Regions from separate parts of the Rhizobium sp. FG113 genome, predicted to be linked through region 1. Evidence: predicted binding sites of a transcription regulator. Region 1 holds the regulator's gene; the other holds the start of a gene.
What was found. Region 1 encodes PhoB, which activates phosphate uptake and scavenging genes when phosphate is short. Its sites were predicted from a motif close to TGTCATNNANCTGTCAT; they were not measured.
Positions count from the first base shown of each region.

Region 2: ugpB (sn-glycerol-3-phosphate ABC transporter substrate-binding protein UgpB) is a predicted target of PhoB. The motif match lies at 2,803-2,819, and genes of this name have one in related genera.

Region 1 covers NZ_JBMDKV010000002.1:520,539-527,660, reverse strand. Annotated here, with positions in the region: gene ACODTZ_RS09745 (aspartate aminotransferase family protein) at 1-735, opposite strand, end outside; gene ACODTZ_RS09740 (GcrA family cell cycle regulator) at 1,163-1,708, shown strand; gene phoB (phosphate regulon transcriptional regulator PhoB) at 1,791-2,474, opposite strand; gene phoU (phosphate signaling complex protein PhoU) at 2,511-3,224, opposite strand; gene pstB (phosphate ABC transporter ATP-binding protein PstB) at 3,268-4,083, opposite strand; gene pstA (phosphate ABC transporter permease PstA) at 4,098-5,420, opposite strand; gene pstC (phosphate ABC transporter permease subunit PstC) at 5,417-6,898, opposite strand; gene ACODTZ_RS09710 (substrate-binding domain-containing protein) at 7,052-7,122, opposite strand, start outside.
Region 2 covers NZ_JBMDKV010000002.1:331,678-338,799, forward strand. Annotated here, with positions in the region: gene dnaN (DNA polymerase III subunit beta) at 87-1,205, opposite strand; gene ACODTZ_RS08770 (hypothetical protein) at 1,305-1,478, shown strand; gene rsmI (16S rRNA (cytidine(1402)-2'-O)-methyltransferase) at 1,535-2,395, shown strand; gene ACODTZ_RS08780 (YraN family protein) at 2,385-2,768, shown strand; gene ugpB (sn-glycerol-3-phosphate ABC transporter substrate-binding protein UgpB) at 2,892-4,220, shown strand; gene ugpA (sn-glycerol-3-phosphate ABC transporter permease UgpA) at 4,287-5,171, shown strand; gene ugpE (sn-glycerol-3-phosphate ABC transporter permease UgpE) at 5,186-6,034, shown strand; gene ACODTZ_RS08800 (sn-glycerol-3-phosphate import ATP-binding protein UgpC) at 6,037-7,122, shown strand, end outside.

The DNA of each region.
Region 1 (7,122 bases):
CTTGGCGGCGGCCAGAATGTCCGGCGTTACGCCCAACCGCTCATAAGCAAAGAGCTTGCCTGTACGGCCGACGCCGGTCTGAACCTCGTCCAGGATCAGAAGCAGGCCGTTTTCATCGCAGAGCTGGCGCAGCGCCTTCATGAACTCCACGGTCGCAGGGCGGATACCGCCCTCACCCTGTACCGGCTCGATCAGGATGCCGGCCGTGGCATCGGTGATCGCAGCGCGAACGGCCTCGATATCACCGAAGGGAACCTGGTCGAAACCGGGTGCCTTGGGGCCGAAGCCTTCGAGATACTTCTCCTGGCCGCCGGCAGCGATCGTCGCCAGCGTGCGGCCGTGGAAGGCACCTTCGAAGGTGATGATGTGGAAGCGCTCGGGATGGCCCTTCGAATACTGGTAGCGGCGCGCGGTCTTGATCGCGCATTCCAGCGCCTCGGCGCCGGAGTTGGTGAAGAACACCTTATCCGCGAAGGTTGCATCCGTAAGCCGCTTGGCGAGGCGCTCCTGACCGGGGATCTCGTAAATGTTGGAAAGGTGCCAAACCTTATCGGCCTGATCCTTCAGTGCTCCGACGACATGCGGATTGCTATGGCCGACGGAGGTCACGGCAACGCCCGCGCCGAAATCGAGATATCGCTCGCCAGTTTCGGTGATCAGCCACACGCCCTCTCCTCGCTCGAACCGCAGCGGGGCACGAGAGTAGGTATCATAAAGCGGCGCGGCTTCAGCCATGGCGCGATCTCCTGTCATTCGCTCAATAATCGCCCGGACTCCGGCTAAAAAGCGGGTGCCCGGAAATGAAAAATGCCGCCTTTCGGCGGCGAGGGGCACTATTGTCTTTTCGCAGTGCGATGTCAACAAAACTGAGCTTTTGTCGCATGCGTCAAGCAAGCATCGGGGTGCCGGTGAGCTATCAACAGCTAATGTTGCAGAAATGACTCTCTCACCCAGCAAGTTGGGGAAAACCGAGAAATCGATTCGCCGCGATTCAACCGACTCTTGTCACGGAGTCGCCCTCACTCTAGGTTAAAACTCAATTACTAGACTGCATGCGGCGGAACTAGTCACCAAAATCGAGCAAGCGTTTCTTGGTCCGGACACGTCCGTGCCATGGGTGAGGGATTCTGCCTACACCAACGCAATAAGGCGGAGACAGGGCATGAACTGGACAGACGAGCGCGTTGAAAGACTGAAGAAGCTTTGGGCCGAAGGCCTGAGCGCCAGCCAGATTGCGGCACAACTTGGCGGTGTAAGCCGCAACGCCGTCATCGGCAAGGTCCACCGTCTGAACCTGCCTGGCCGCGCCAAGGCCGGCGGCACGACGACCGCGACCCGGGCGCCGAAGCGCCCGGCGGTTTCGACGCCCCGCCCCGCCAGCAACTTCAATTCCGCACGCATCTCGCCAAGCCGCGCCGTTGCCCGCCCGCAGGGCGCAGTGGCTCTCAAGGAAGAGATGGACATCGATGCGATCGAGGAAGTCCGTTACCGTCCGGCTTCCAACGTTGTCGTTCCGATCTCGCGCCGCCTCGGCCTTACGGAACTGACCGAGCGTACGTGCAAGTGGCCGGTCGGCGATCCGCTGACGGATGACTTTCACTTCTGCGGCTGCGAGTCCCCTGACAACTCGCCATACTGCACCTACCACCAGCGGATGGCCTACCAGCCGGTCAACGAGCGCCGCAAGGCCGCCAACCGGGTCGCATGACCCGGAAAGCCGGATAAGGAACACAAGAAAACGGGCCCTCGCGGGGCCCGTTTTTCGTTGGATCGGATGAAATGGAAGCGCCTTACGCTTCCATCGAATAACCAGCGCCGCGAACGGTGCGGATGACATCCTGCATGTTCGAGAAGTTGAGCGCCTTGCGCAGGCGGCCGACGTGAACGTCGACGGTGCGCTCGTCGACATAAATGTCATGGCCCCAGACGCCATCGAGCAGCTGCGAGCGGGAGAAGACGCGGCCGGGCGACGACATCAGGAATTCCAGGAGGCGGAATTCGGTCGGTCCGAGGCGGACTTCGCGGCTCTTGCGGTGAACGCGATGGGTTTCGCGATCGAGCTCGATATCGCCGCACTTCAGCAACGAGGAGAGCACTTCCGGCTTGGCGCGGCGCAGCATCGCCTTGACGCGGGCGACGAGCTCAGGCGTCGAGAACGGCTTGACGACATAGTCATCGGCGCCGGTCGACAGGCCGCGAACGCGTTCGCTTTCCTCGCCACGGGCGGTCAGCATGATGATCGGCAGGCGCTCCGTCTCCGGGCGCATGCGCAGGCGACGGCACAGCTCGATGCCGGATACGCCGGGCAACATCCAATCGAGGATCAAAAGGTCCGGCGTGCGTTCCTGCAACCGGATCTCGGCCTCGTCACCGCGAAGGATGGTATCGACTTCGAAGCCTTCGGCCTCAAGGTTATAGCGAAGAAGCACGCTCAGTGCTTCTTCGTCTTCAACGACTGCTACTCTTGGGATCATTCGTCTCGGTCTCCTGGGGGCGTGGGTCCGGAACGCTTATTCCGTGACCGCGCCGACGGTGTTGGCGGTGTCGTCCTTCGGACGTTCGCCTTCCGGCTGGGCGCCGGTAGCCATGTAGTAGATGGTCTCTGCGATGTTGGTGGCGTGGTCGCCGATGCGCTCGATGTTCTTGGCGCAGAAGAGAAGATGCGTGCAGCTGGTGATGTTGCGCGGATCTTCCATCATGTAGGTCAGCATCTCGCGGAACAGCGAGGTGTACATCGCGTCGATTTCCTCATCGCGCTCGCGGATCGACTTGGCGCGGTCGGCAACGCGGCTGGTGTAGACGTCGAGAACTTCCTTGAGCTGGACGAGCGCCAGTTCGGAGAGATGCTCGAGGCCACGGGCGAGCTTGCGCGGAACGCCGGTGCTCTGGACCGCGATGACGCGCTTGGCAGTGTTCTTGCCGAGATCGCCGACGCGCTCGAGATCGGCCGCGATGCGGATCGAGCCCATGATTTCGCGAAGATCGGCAGCCATCGGCTGGCGGCGGGCGATGGTGATGATCGCCTTCTCGCCGATCTCGCGCTCGGCGTGATCGAGGATCACGTCGTCGGAGATGACCTTCTGGGCGAGCGAAGTGTCGCCGTTGACGAGCGCGCGAACAGCGTCGCCGACCATCTGTTCCGCGAGGCCGCCCATTTCGGAGATGCGGCGCGTCAGGAACTTGAGATCATCGTCATAGGCGGAATAGATATGTGTCGATGCCATGGGGCTTATCCTTGAATGTCCTGAGGTTTACCGGTTTCGGAGATCAGCCGAAGCGGCCCATGATGTAATCCTGGGTGCGCGGATCATCCGGGTTGGTGAACATCTTGTCGGTATCGTTCTCCTCGACGAGGTTGCCGAGGTGGAACATGGCGGTGCGCTGCGAGACGCGGGCTGCCTGCTGCATCGAATGCGTGACGATGACGATCGTGTAGGCTTCGCGCAGCTCGTGGATGAGCTCCTCGACCTTGGCGGTCGCGATCGGGTCGAGCGCCGAGCAGGGCTCGTCCATGAGGATGACCTCGGGGCTGACGGCAATCGCGCGGGCGATGCACAGACGCTGCTGCTGACCACCCGAGAGGCCGGTGCCGCCTTCATGCACGCGGTCCTTGACTTCGTTCCACAGGCCGGCGCGCTGCAGGCTCTGCTCGACGATGACGTCCATGTCGGCCTTCGCCTTGGCGAGACCGTGGATGCGCGGGCCGTAGGCGACGTTTTCGTAGATCGACTTCGGGAACGGGTTCGGCTTCTGGAACACCATGCCGACGCGGGCGCGCAGTTCGACGACGTCGATATCCGGATCGTAGATATCATCGCCATCGAGCGTGATCTTGCCGGTGACGCGGCAGTTGTCGATCGTGTCGTTCATGCGGTTCAGGCTGCGCAGGAAGGTGGACTTGCCGCAGCCCGACGGACCGATGAGAGCCGTCACGGTGTTTTCGCGGATGTTCAGCTTCACGTCGAAAAGCGCACGCTTCTCGCCGTAGTAAACCGAGACGTCCTGGCCGATCATTTTATACGGAATGGTATTCATCTTCTGGTCTAGCGCCTTCTCAACTGCTGCTTCCGTCAACATGTTCATGATGTTTACTCCGTTTACCAGCGGCGCTCAAAGCGACGACGCAAGAGGATGGCTCCGAGGTTCATGACGATCAGGAACAGGAGCAGGACGATGATGGCGCCGGACGTGCGCTCGACAAAGGCGCGTTCGGCTTCGTTTGCCCACATGTAAACCTGCACCGGCAGAGCCGTGGAGGGATCCATCGGGGTGGCAGGCGCATTGGCGACGAAGGCGACCATGCCGATCAGGAGCAGCGGCGCGGTTTCACCGAGCGCGTGCGCCAGACCGATGATGGTGCCGGTCAGGATGCCAGGCATTGCCAGCGGCAGAACGTGGTGGAACACCATCTGCATCTTCGAAGCGCCGAGGCCGAGAGCGGCCGCGCGGATCGAAGGGGGCACGGCGCGCAGCGCTGCGCGGGTGGCGATGATGATGGTCGGCAGCGTCATCAGCGTCAGCACCAGACCGCCGACCAGCGACGCGGAGCGCGGCAGACCTGCGAAGTTGATGAAGACGGCGAGACCGAGCAGACCGTAGACGATCGAAGGAACGGCCGCGAGGTTGTTGATGTTGACCTCGATCAGGTCGGTCAGCTTGTTCTTCGGCGCGAACTCTTCGAGGTAGATCGAAGCAGCGACACCGATCGGCAGCGACAGGGCAAGAACGATCAGCATCAGGTAGAGCGAGCCGATGAGGGCGACGCCAAGACCTGCGGCTTCCGGACGGCTGGAATTGCCGTTGACGAAGAGGCCGGTGTTGAACTCCTTGTGGAGCGTGCCGCTGGCCGCCATCTGCTGCATCCAGCCGACCTGGCGGTCGTTGACCTTACGGTTCTTCTCGTCAACTGTCAGGTCGATCTGGCCCTTGTTGGCCGAGTCGATATTGGCGTCGGCAAGAAGCGTGACGTTGACCGTCTTGCCGATCAGCGACGGATCGGCGACGACCATGTCGCGGAGCACGATCGGGGCGCCCTTGGAGATCATCGCGGTGGCGTCGCGGACTTCAGGACGGCTCTGGGCGTTGATGCCGAGCGTCTTGACCATGGCGTCGCGGATCAGCACCGGATAGTTGGCGGCGATCAGCACCGACGGGTCGGTGGCGCGCTTGTTGTTGGGGTCGAGCACCTTTTCGGAGAACTCGATCGGCAGAGTGATCGAGGTCTGCGCGAAGGCCGTGTAGCCCTGACGGATAACCGTCGTGAGCAGGATGGCCAGGAAGATCAGACCGAAGGAGATGGCAGCGATGCCATAGGCCTGGAAGCGGCGTTCGGCGGCGTAGCGACGCTTGATGCCGATATCGCGGCGGGCCGGCGCCTTGGAGACGACGACGCCCTGTCCGGAGGAAACAACGTCCGTCATTCGTACTGCTCCCGGTATTTGCGCACAATGAAGAGCGCGTAGATGTTAAGGCAAAGCGTGATGAAGAACAGCGTGATGCCAAGCGCGAAGGCAACCAGCGTCTGCGGCGAGGTGAACTCAAGGTCACCCGTCAGCTGGTTGACGATCTTGACCGTCACCGTCGTCATCGGCTCGAAGGGATTGATCTGGATACGGGCTGCAACACCGGCTGCAAGCACGACGATCATGGTCTCGCCGATGGCGCGCGAGGCGGTCATCAGGAGAGCGCCGACGATACCCGGCAGGGCGGCGGGGAGAACGACCTTCTTGATCGTTTCCGAACGCGTGGCGCCGAGGCCGAGCGAACCGTCACGCAGGGCGCGCGGCACGGCGGTGATGATGTCGTCAGACAGCGAGGAGACGTATGGGATCAGCATGATGCCCATGACGATACCGGCGGTCAGAACGCTCTGTGCCTGGATGAAGTTGCTGTAGTCGCCGGTCAGAAGGCCGTTCACCTGGGACGAGAGGTCGCGCAGGAACGGGCCAACAGTGACGAGGGCGAAGAAGCCGTAGACGATGGTCGGGATACCGGCCAGGACTTCGAGCAGCGGCTTTGCGATACCGCGAACCTTGGGAGCCGCGTATTCCGCCATGTAGATGGCCGCAAAGAGACCAACCGGAACGGCGACCAGCATGGCGACGAAGCCGATGTAGAGCGTGCCGAGCAGCAGCGGGATGAGACCGAACTGGCCGAAGGACGAGCTGCCGGCGCCGGCAAAGCGCGGATCCCAGACGGTGCCGAAGAAGAAGTCGGCGGCCGGAACTTCAGCGAAGAAGTGGGCGGCTTCCGTCAGCATCGACATGACGATACCGACAGTGGTCAGGATGGCGATGGAGGATGCGAGCAGCAGACCCCAGAGCATGACGCGCTCGACGCGGTTGCGGGCCCGGAAACGGGGAGCGACTTCGCGCAGGGCATAGAAGCCACCGGCAACGCCGAGCGCCAGAACGACCAGCGTCATGATCAAGCGGCTGATGCCGCTCTCGGTGTTCAGCTTCTGCGCGCCTTCGATCATGTAAGGCTGCGGCACGCCGGCGAGCGGAACGCCCTTGGCGGCGAGCTTGGCCTGGAGACCGGCGGGATCGCCGACGCCTGCGGCAACGTCTTCGCTCGCGAGCAGCGGCAGACCGCGGGCGATGGCGCTGACCATGCCGTAGTTCAGGTTCTGCTGAGCGGCTGGCTGAGCCTTGACGTCATCAGGAAAGCCGCCGCGGACGGAGGATTCGATAATGGAGGGGCTGATGGCAAGCCAGGCGCACAGAACGATGAGCGCAGGCAGGATAGCCCAGATTGCGGCATAGGCACCGTAGTAGCCAGGCCGGGAGTGCAGCGCCGAGGATTTACCTCCGGCAAGCGCCGTCGCGCGGCTGCGTGCTGCCACAAAGGCAACCGCGCCAAGCACAACGAGGCACAAGAGTAAGACGGATGTACTCATTCGTTAAGGTCCCCCAGGCCCTCGGCCCCCAAGAGCGAAACGGCGCTTCGGCCATCTCGGCTTCCAATCATGGAGTAGTTCAGCTTCACCGCTCCCTTAGAGCGGACAAAGGCAATGCCGGCGCGACCCCTTGGATCGCGCCGGCAAAGTTTATTACATGGTCTTGCCGTCTTCGACCGACTTGCGGGTCGCTTCGCGCTCAGCGTCCGGAGCAGCAACCAGGC
Region 2 (7,122 bases), 190 kb from region 1:
TGCTGCATGCTTATGTGCAGGCAATACGGCGCTAAAACAAGGCCAAGCGTCGCAATTGACAAAGTTTGAACGGCAAATGCGACGCGCTACACGCGCATCGGCATCAGCACGTAAAGGGCATCGTCGCCGGCGGTGTCGCGAATGAGCGTCGGAGAGCCGGCATCGGCCAGCAGGAAGATCGCCTGATCGCCGGAAAGCTGCGCGGTGATATCGAGCAGGTATTTGGCGTTGAAGCCGATTTCCATGGCATCGGTGTCGTAGCCGACGGCCACTTCTTCCGTGGCGCTGCCCGAATCCGGGTTGTTGACGGTGAGCAGCAGCTGCCCGTCCGAAAGCGCCAGCTTCACGGCGCGGCCGCGTTCCGACGAGATGGTCGAGACGCGGTCGACGGCCTGGGCGAAGCTCGTGCAGTCGACGCGCATTTCCTTGTCGTTGCCGGTCGGGATGACGCGCTGGTAATCGGGGAACGTGCCGTCGATCAGCTTCGAGGTCATGACGATCGAGCCGATGGAAAGGCGGATCTTGGCGTCGGAAACTTCGACCGTCACCATCGCTTCCGGATTGTCGACCAGCTTCTGCAGCTCGCCGACCGTCTTGCGCGGAATGATGATGCCGGGCATGCCCTCGGAGCCCGAGGGTGCGTTGACGTCGGCGCGCGCCAGGCGGTGGCCGTCGGTGGCGACGGCGCGCAGCTTCAGGTCGCCTTCGCTTTCGATCGTGTGGAAGAAGATGCCGTTCAGATAGTAGCGGGTCTCTTCCGTCGAGATCGCGAACTGGGTGCGATCGATCAACATCTTCAGATCCGTCGCCTTCAGCTTGAAGGTGTGCGTGAAGGTGCCGGCCGTGAGGTCGGGGAAGTCGGATTCCGGCAGGCACTGCAGCGAGAACTTCGAACGGCCGGACTGAACCGTCATCGAGCCGCCATCCTGGCTGGTGGCGAGCAGCACTTCCGAGCCGTCGGAGAGCTTGCGCACGATGTCGTAGAGAAGATGGGCGGGAACCGTGGTCGCGCCGGGCTGCTCGACATTGGCGGGCGTGGCTTCCGTCACTTCCAGATCGAGGTCGGTTGCCTTCATGTCGAGGTTCTGGCCATCGGCGCGCAGCAGGATGTTCGACAGGATCGGGATCGTGTTGCGGCGTTCAACCACGCGGTGAACGTGGTTCAGCGACTTCAAAAGGTTGGACCGCTCAATAGTAATACGCATGGGATGCTACCGCTTTCGACCGTTACTGCCCGGGCGCGCTTGAACGCGCCTGAATAATGCCTTTCCCAAAAGCTGGGATCGGAGGATTGGACGCGCAAAATGGCAGAATTTTGCGGACGAATGCAAGAGGCGCAAAGGTCGCTGCCCCTGCAATTGCCATTTTCGCTGCGGATGCTCACAGAAATCACCGTTACCGGCGAAGTCCTGCCCCTTGCCGAAGAGAAGGGTGTCGCCCATAAAGGCCGGAAGCCAGAAAGGGCAGACATATCTTGAGCAATGACGAGACGACGACAGAGGGCGGCAGGCAGCGCAGCTTCCGCCTGCACAACATGGCTGTTCCCGCCCGCCCGCAGGAGCCCGGCCTTTATCTCGTCGCGACGCCGATCGGCAATCTCGGCGACATAACGCTGCGCGCGCTGGAAACGCTCGCCGGCGCCGATGTGCTCGCCTGCGAAGACACCCGCGTCACCCGCGTGCTGCTCGATCGCTACGGCATCCAGAACCGCCCATACGCTTACCACGAGCACAATGCCGACGAAGCCGGCCCCCGGCTGCTTGCCGCGCTCGAAGCGGGGAAATCCGTGGCGCTGGTCTCCGATGCCGGCACGCCGCTGGTCTCCGACCCCGGCTACCGCCTCGCGCAATCGGCGATCGAAGCCGGCTATCGGGTGATCCCGATCCCTGGCGCCTCGGCGCCGCTGGCAGCTCTCGTCGGCTCCGGCCTTCCCAACGATGCCTTCCTCTTCGCCGGTTTCCTGCCGACCAAGGACAAGGCCCGCCGCGACCGCCTGTCTGAATTCGCCGCCACGCCGGCGACACTGATGTTCTTCGAATCCCCGCACCGCATCGGCGCCACGCTCATTGCCGCCGCAGACGTTCTCGGCGGCGATCGCCCAGCCTCCGTCTGTCGCGAGCTCACCAAGAGCTACGAAGAGTTCCGCCGGGGCACGCTCGCCGAGCTCGCCGCTCACTATGCCGATGTCGACAATGTCAAAGGCGAGATCGTCCTCGTCATCGGCCCGGCGCCGGAGCGCGCCATCGAGGAAACGGACATCGACGCGATCCTCGCCGACCTCTCGCAAACGCTTCCGACCGCCAAGGCCGCCGCCGAGGCCGCACGCATCACCGGTCTCCCGCGCAAGGAGCTCTACCAGCGCCTGCTCGATCGAAAGGCGGGCGATGTCAGGTAACGACGCTACGGACCCGCATCAAAAGGGTCTTCGCCGCAAGGCACTGCGTCGGGGCCATGTCTCCGAATACATCGCCGCTTTCTATCTCATTCTCAAAGGATACCGCATCGTCGCGCTGCGCTATCGCACGCGGCTTGGCGAGATCGACATCATTGCCCGCAAGGGCGATCTGGCCGTCTTCGTCGAGGTGAAGGCGCGTCGCGACGAGGGCGCGGCCGTCGATGCCGTGTCGCATCTCGCGCAGACCCGTATCCGTGGCGCCAGCGACCTCTGGCTCGCCCGGCAGCGCGACCAGGCCCGCCTGTCTCAACGCTACGACATCGTCGCCATCTTGCCCGGGCGATGGCCGGTCCATTTGCGCGATGCGTTCTGATCGCTTTCGTTAGTCGGTTAACATTTTCGGAATTTGTAATCGGCCTGTCATGAAAGCGTTAAGGAGGTGTCACAATAGGCCTCTATTGCGTCCTCACGCCAACAACGGTGGAGAGGGTTTTTCATGTTTAAGTCGATTTCATTGGCCGCTGCTGCGGTTGCTTTGTCCGCTTCCGCGTCCTTTGCTGCAACCGAAGTGACCTGGTGGCACGCCATGGGTGGCGAGCTTGGCAAGAAGCTCGAGGAAGTTGCCCAGAAGTTCAACGACAGCCAGAGCGAATACAAGATCGTTCCTGTCTACAAGGGCACCTATCCCGAGACGCTGACGGCCGCCATCGCCGCTTTCCGCGCCGGCCAGCAGCCTGCCATCGTTCAGGTTTTTGAAGTCGGCACCGGCACGATGATGGCCGCCAAGGGCGCCGTCTATCCGGTCTACCAGCTGATGAAGGACGAGGGTGAGCCTTGGGATCCGTCGAAGTTCCTGGCGCCTGTCGTCGGCTACTATTCCGACGCTGAGGGCAACATCCTGTCGATGCCGTTCAACTCGTCGACCCCGATCCTCTACTACAACAAGGACGTCTTCAAGAAGGCCGGCCTCGATCCTGAAGTCGCTCCGAAGACCTGGGCCGAGCTTGCCGAAATGGGCAAGAAGATCGTCTCCTCCGGCGCTGCCAAGTGCGGCTTCACCATGTCCTACGGCGCGACCTGGGTTGGCCTGGAAAACTACTCCGCCATCCAGAACCTGCCTTACGGCACCCAGCAGAACGGCTTCGGCGGCATGAACGCCGAGTTCACCTTCAACGGTCCGAACCAGGCCAAGTTCTGGGATCATCTGAAGACCTGGCAGGATGAAGGCGTCTACAAGTACGGCGGCCCGAGCGCCGGTGCCGACGCTGCTCCGCTCTTCTATTCGCAGCAGTGCGCAGCCTACATGAACTCGTCCGCTTCGCGCGCCGGCGTCATCAACAACGCCAAGGACTTCAAGGTCGGCTTCGCACCGATGCCTTACGACGACACGGTCACCCAGGATCCGAAGAACTCGATCATCGGCGGCGCAACGCTGTGGGTTCTGAACGGTCAGAAGGACAAGGCTGTCTACAAGGGCGCCGCCAAGTTCTTCACCTACCTGTCGCAGCCTGAAGTTCAGGCCGATTGGCACCAGTTCACCGGCTACCTGCCGATCACCAACGCTGCTTACGAGCTTGGTCAGAAGCAGGGCTACTACGAAAAGAACGCCGGTTCTGACATCGCCATCAAGCAGATCATGCGCGGCACGCCTTCCGAAAACTCCAAGGGCGTTCGCTTCGGCAACCTGACGCAGATCCGCGACGTTATCGACCAGCAGTTCGAAGCCGTTCTCAACGGCAAGAAGACCGGTCAGGAAGCGCTCGACGAAGCCGCAAAGCAGGGCAATGCCAAGCTGCGCGAATTCGAAGCCGCGAATTCCAACTAAGGGTCGCTCCCTCCGTCAGCCCTCTCCGGCCCGTCCGGGGAGGGCATTTTCCTTGAGGGGTCATGCATGCAAACCAAACGCACCGTCTTCCAAAGCCGTCTCCTGCCTTATCTCCTGATCGCACCGCAGCTGCTCATCACGATCGTCTTCTTCGTGTGGCCGGCGGTTCAGGCCGTATGGCAGTCCTTCCTGCGCCAGGATCCCTTCGGTCTGAAGGACACCTTCGTCGGTTTGGCGAACTACACGCGCTTGCTGCAAGATCCGGATTATCTGAATTCGCTGACCGTCACCTTCGTCTTCTCGATCGGTGTCACCGTGCTGTCGATGGGCCTGTCGCTGCTCTTCGCGATCTGCGTCAACCGCGTGATCCGCTCGCAGCGCTTCTATACGACGCTTCTGGTCTGGCCCTATGCCGTGGCGCCGGCCGCATCCGGCCTGCTCTGGTGGTTCATGTTCAACCCGAGCGTCGGCATCATTCCCTATGTGCTGGAACATTTCGGCTACAGCTGGAACCATCGCCTAAACCCGAACAACGCGATGATCCTGATCATCATCGCCGCCGCCTGGAAGCAGATCTCCTATAATTTCCTGTTCTTCGTCGCCGGCCTGCAATCGGTCCCGCATTCGCTGACCGAAGCCGCCGCGATCGATGGCGCCGGTCCCATCAAGCGCTTCTGGACGGTGGTCTTTCCGCTGCTGTCGCCGACCACCTTCTTCCTGGCTGTCATCAACATCACCTATGCGATGTTCGACACCTTCCCGATCATCGACGCGGCCACCTCGGGCGGTCCGTCGCAATCGACCAACATCCTTGTCTACAAGGTCTATGCCGATGGTTTCGTCGGTCTCAATCTCGGCCCGTCGGCCGCGCAGTCGGTCGTGCTGATGCTGATCGTGGTCGTCCTGACCGTCGTCCAGTTCCGCTGGATCGAGCGCAAAGTGCAGTATTGAAGCGAGAGCCAGCCATGGTCGAGAACCGCCCCTTCCTCAATTTTCTCACCCACTTCGTGCTGATCATCGGCATCGGCATGGTGGTGTTCCCCGTCTACCTCGCCTTCATCGCCTCGACGCGCGGTCCCTCGGACTTCTTGACCGGCGTCGTGCCGATGACGCCGGGCCACCAGATGCTGGAGAACTACGGCGTGCTGCTCGGCACCGGCGCATCCAACGCCGGCGCACCGCCATTCCTGTTGATGCTCGGCAACAGCCTGGCGATGGCCATCCTGGTCGCGATCGGCAAGATCGCGATTTCGATCATATCGGCCTTCGCCATCGTCTATTTCCGCTTTCCCTTCCGCACGGTCGCCTTCTGGATAATCTTCATGACGCTGATGCTCCCCATCGAGGTGCGCATCCTGCCGACCTACAAGGTCGTCGCCGATCTCGGCATGCTGAACTCCTATTCCGGCCTCGTCATTCCCGTCATCGCGTCGGCCACCGCCACCTTCCTGTTCCGGCAGTTCTTCCTGACGGTTCCTGAAGAGATGATGGAAGCGGCGCGCGTCGATGGCGCCGGCCCGATGAAGTTCTTCTGGGATATCCTGCTGCCGCTGTCGCGCACCAATATCGCGGCACTTTTCATCATCATGTTCATCTACGGCTGGAACCAGTATCTCTGGCCGATGCTGATCACCACCGAACCCGGCTACTACACCGTCGTCATGGGCATCAAGCGCCTGGCCGCGGTGCTGGATGGCGATACACAATGGAACCTGGTGATGGCAGGCGTCATCCTCGCGGCCCTGCCGCCGGTTCTGGTCATCATTTTCATGCAGCGCCTTTTCGTCAAAGGCCTGGTTGAGACGGAGAAGTAATAATGGCCTCCATCGACGTCGATAATGTCGGCAAGATCTATCACGGCGGCGTTCGCGCCGTTTCCAGCATCGAACTCAAGATTGCCGATGGCGAGTTCATCGTGCTCGTCGGTCCCTCCGGCTGCGGCAAGTCCACCCTGCTGCGCATGATCGCGGGGCTCGAGACCATCTCCGAAGGCGAGGTGAAGATCGGCGCGCGCGTCGTCAACAATGTCGAGCCCGCCGATCGCGACATCGCCATGGTCTTCCAGAACTACGCGCTCTACCCGCATATGAGCGTGCGCCAGAACCTGGAATACGGCCTGAAGAACCGCAAGACGCCGAAGGCCGAGATCGATGCGCGCGTGGCAGAGGCCGCCCGCATGCTGGAGATCAACCAGTATCTCGAGCGCAAGCCGAAGGCGCTCTCCGGCGGCCAGCGCCAGCGCGTCGCCATGGGCCGCGCCATCGTCCGCAAGCCGGCCGTCTTCCTCTTCGACGAGCCGCTGTCCAACCTGGATGCCAAGCTGCGCGTGTCCATGCGCGGCGAGATCAAGCGCCTGCAGCGCCGCCTCGGCACCACCTCCATCTACGTCACCCACGACCAGCTGGAAGCGATGACGCTCGCCGACCGCCTGGTCGTCTTGAACGGCGGCAAGATCGAGCAGGTCGGTTCGCCGCTCGATGTCTACCACCGCCCGGCCTCCACCTTCGTCGCCTCCTTCATCGGCTCTCCGGCCATGAACCTCTTGAAGGGAGAGCTGCACGGCGACAAGCTGGCGCTCGGGCCGAGCCTGATCGACCTTTCCGGTTTCTCTCCGACCTCGGGCGCCGTCACCGTCGGCATCCGCGCCGAGGATCTCTGCCTTGCCGGACCCGACCAGCACGCCATGCCTGTCAGCGTCGAGTACGTCGAGGAACTCGGCGCCCAGCGGCTGGTCCACGGCCTGCTCGGCGATCAGCCGATCACTGCGGTGCTGGCGCCCGATATCGACATTCCCGCCGAACTGCGTCTCACCATCGCGCCCGAAAAGCTGCACTTCTTCGCGGCCGACACAGGCAAGCGCATTGCCGCCGCCGACACTGACGGCGCATCCGCGCCAGCCATG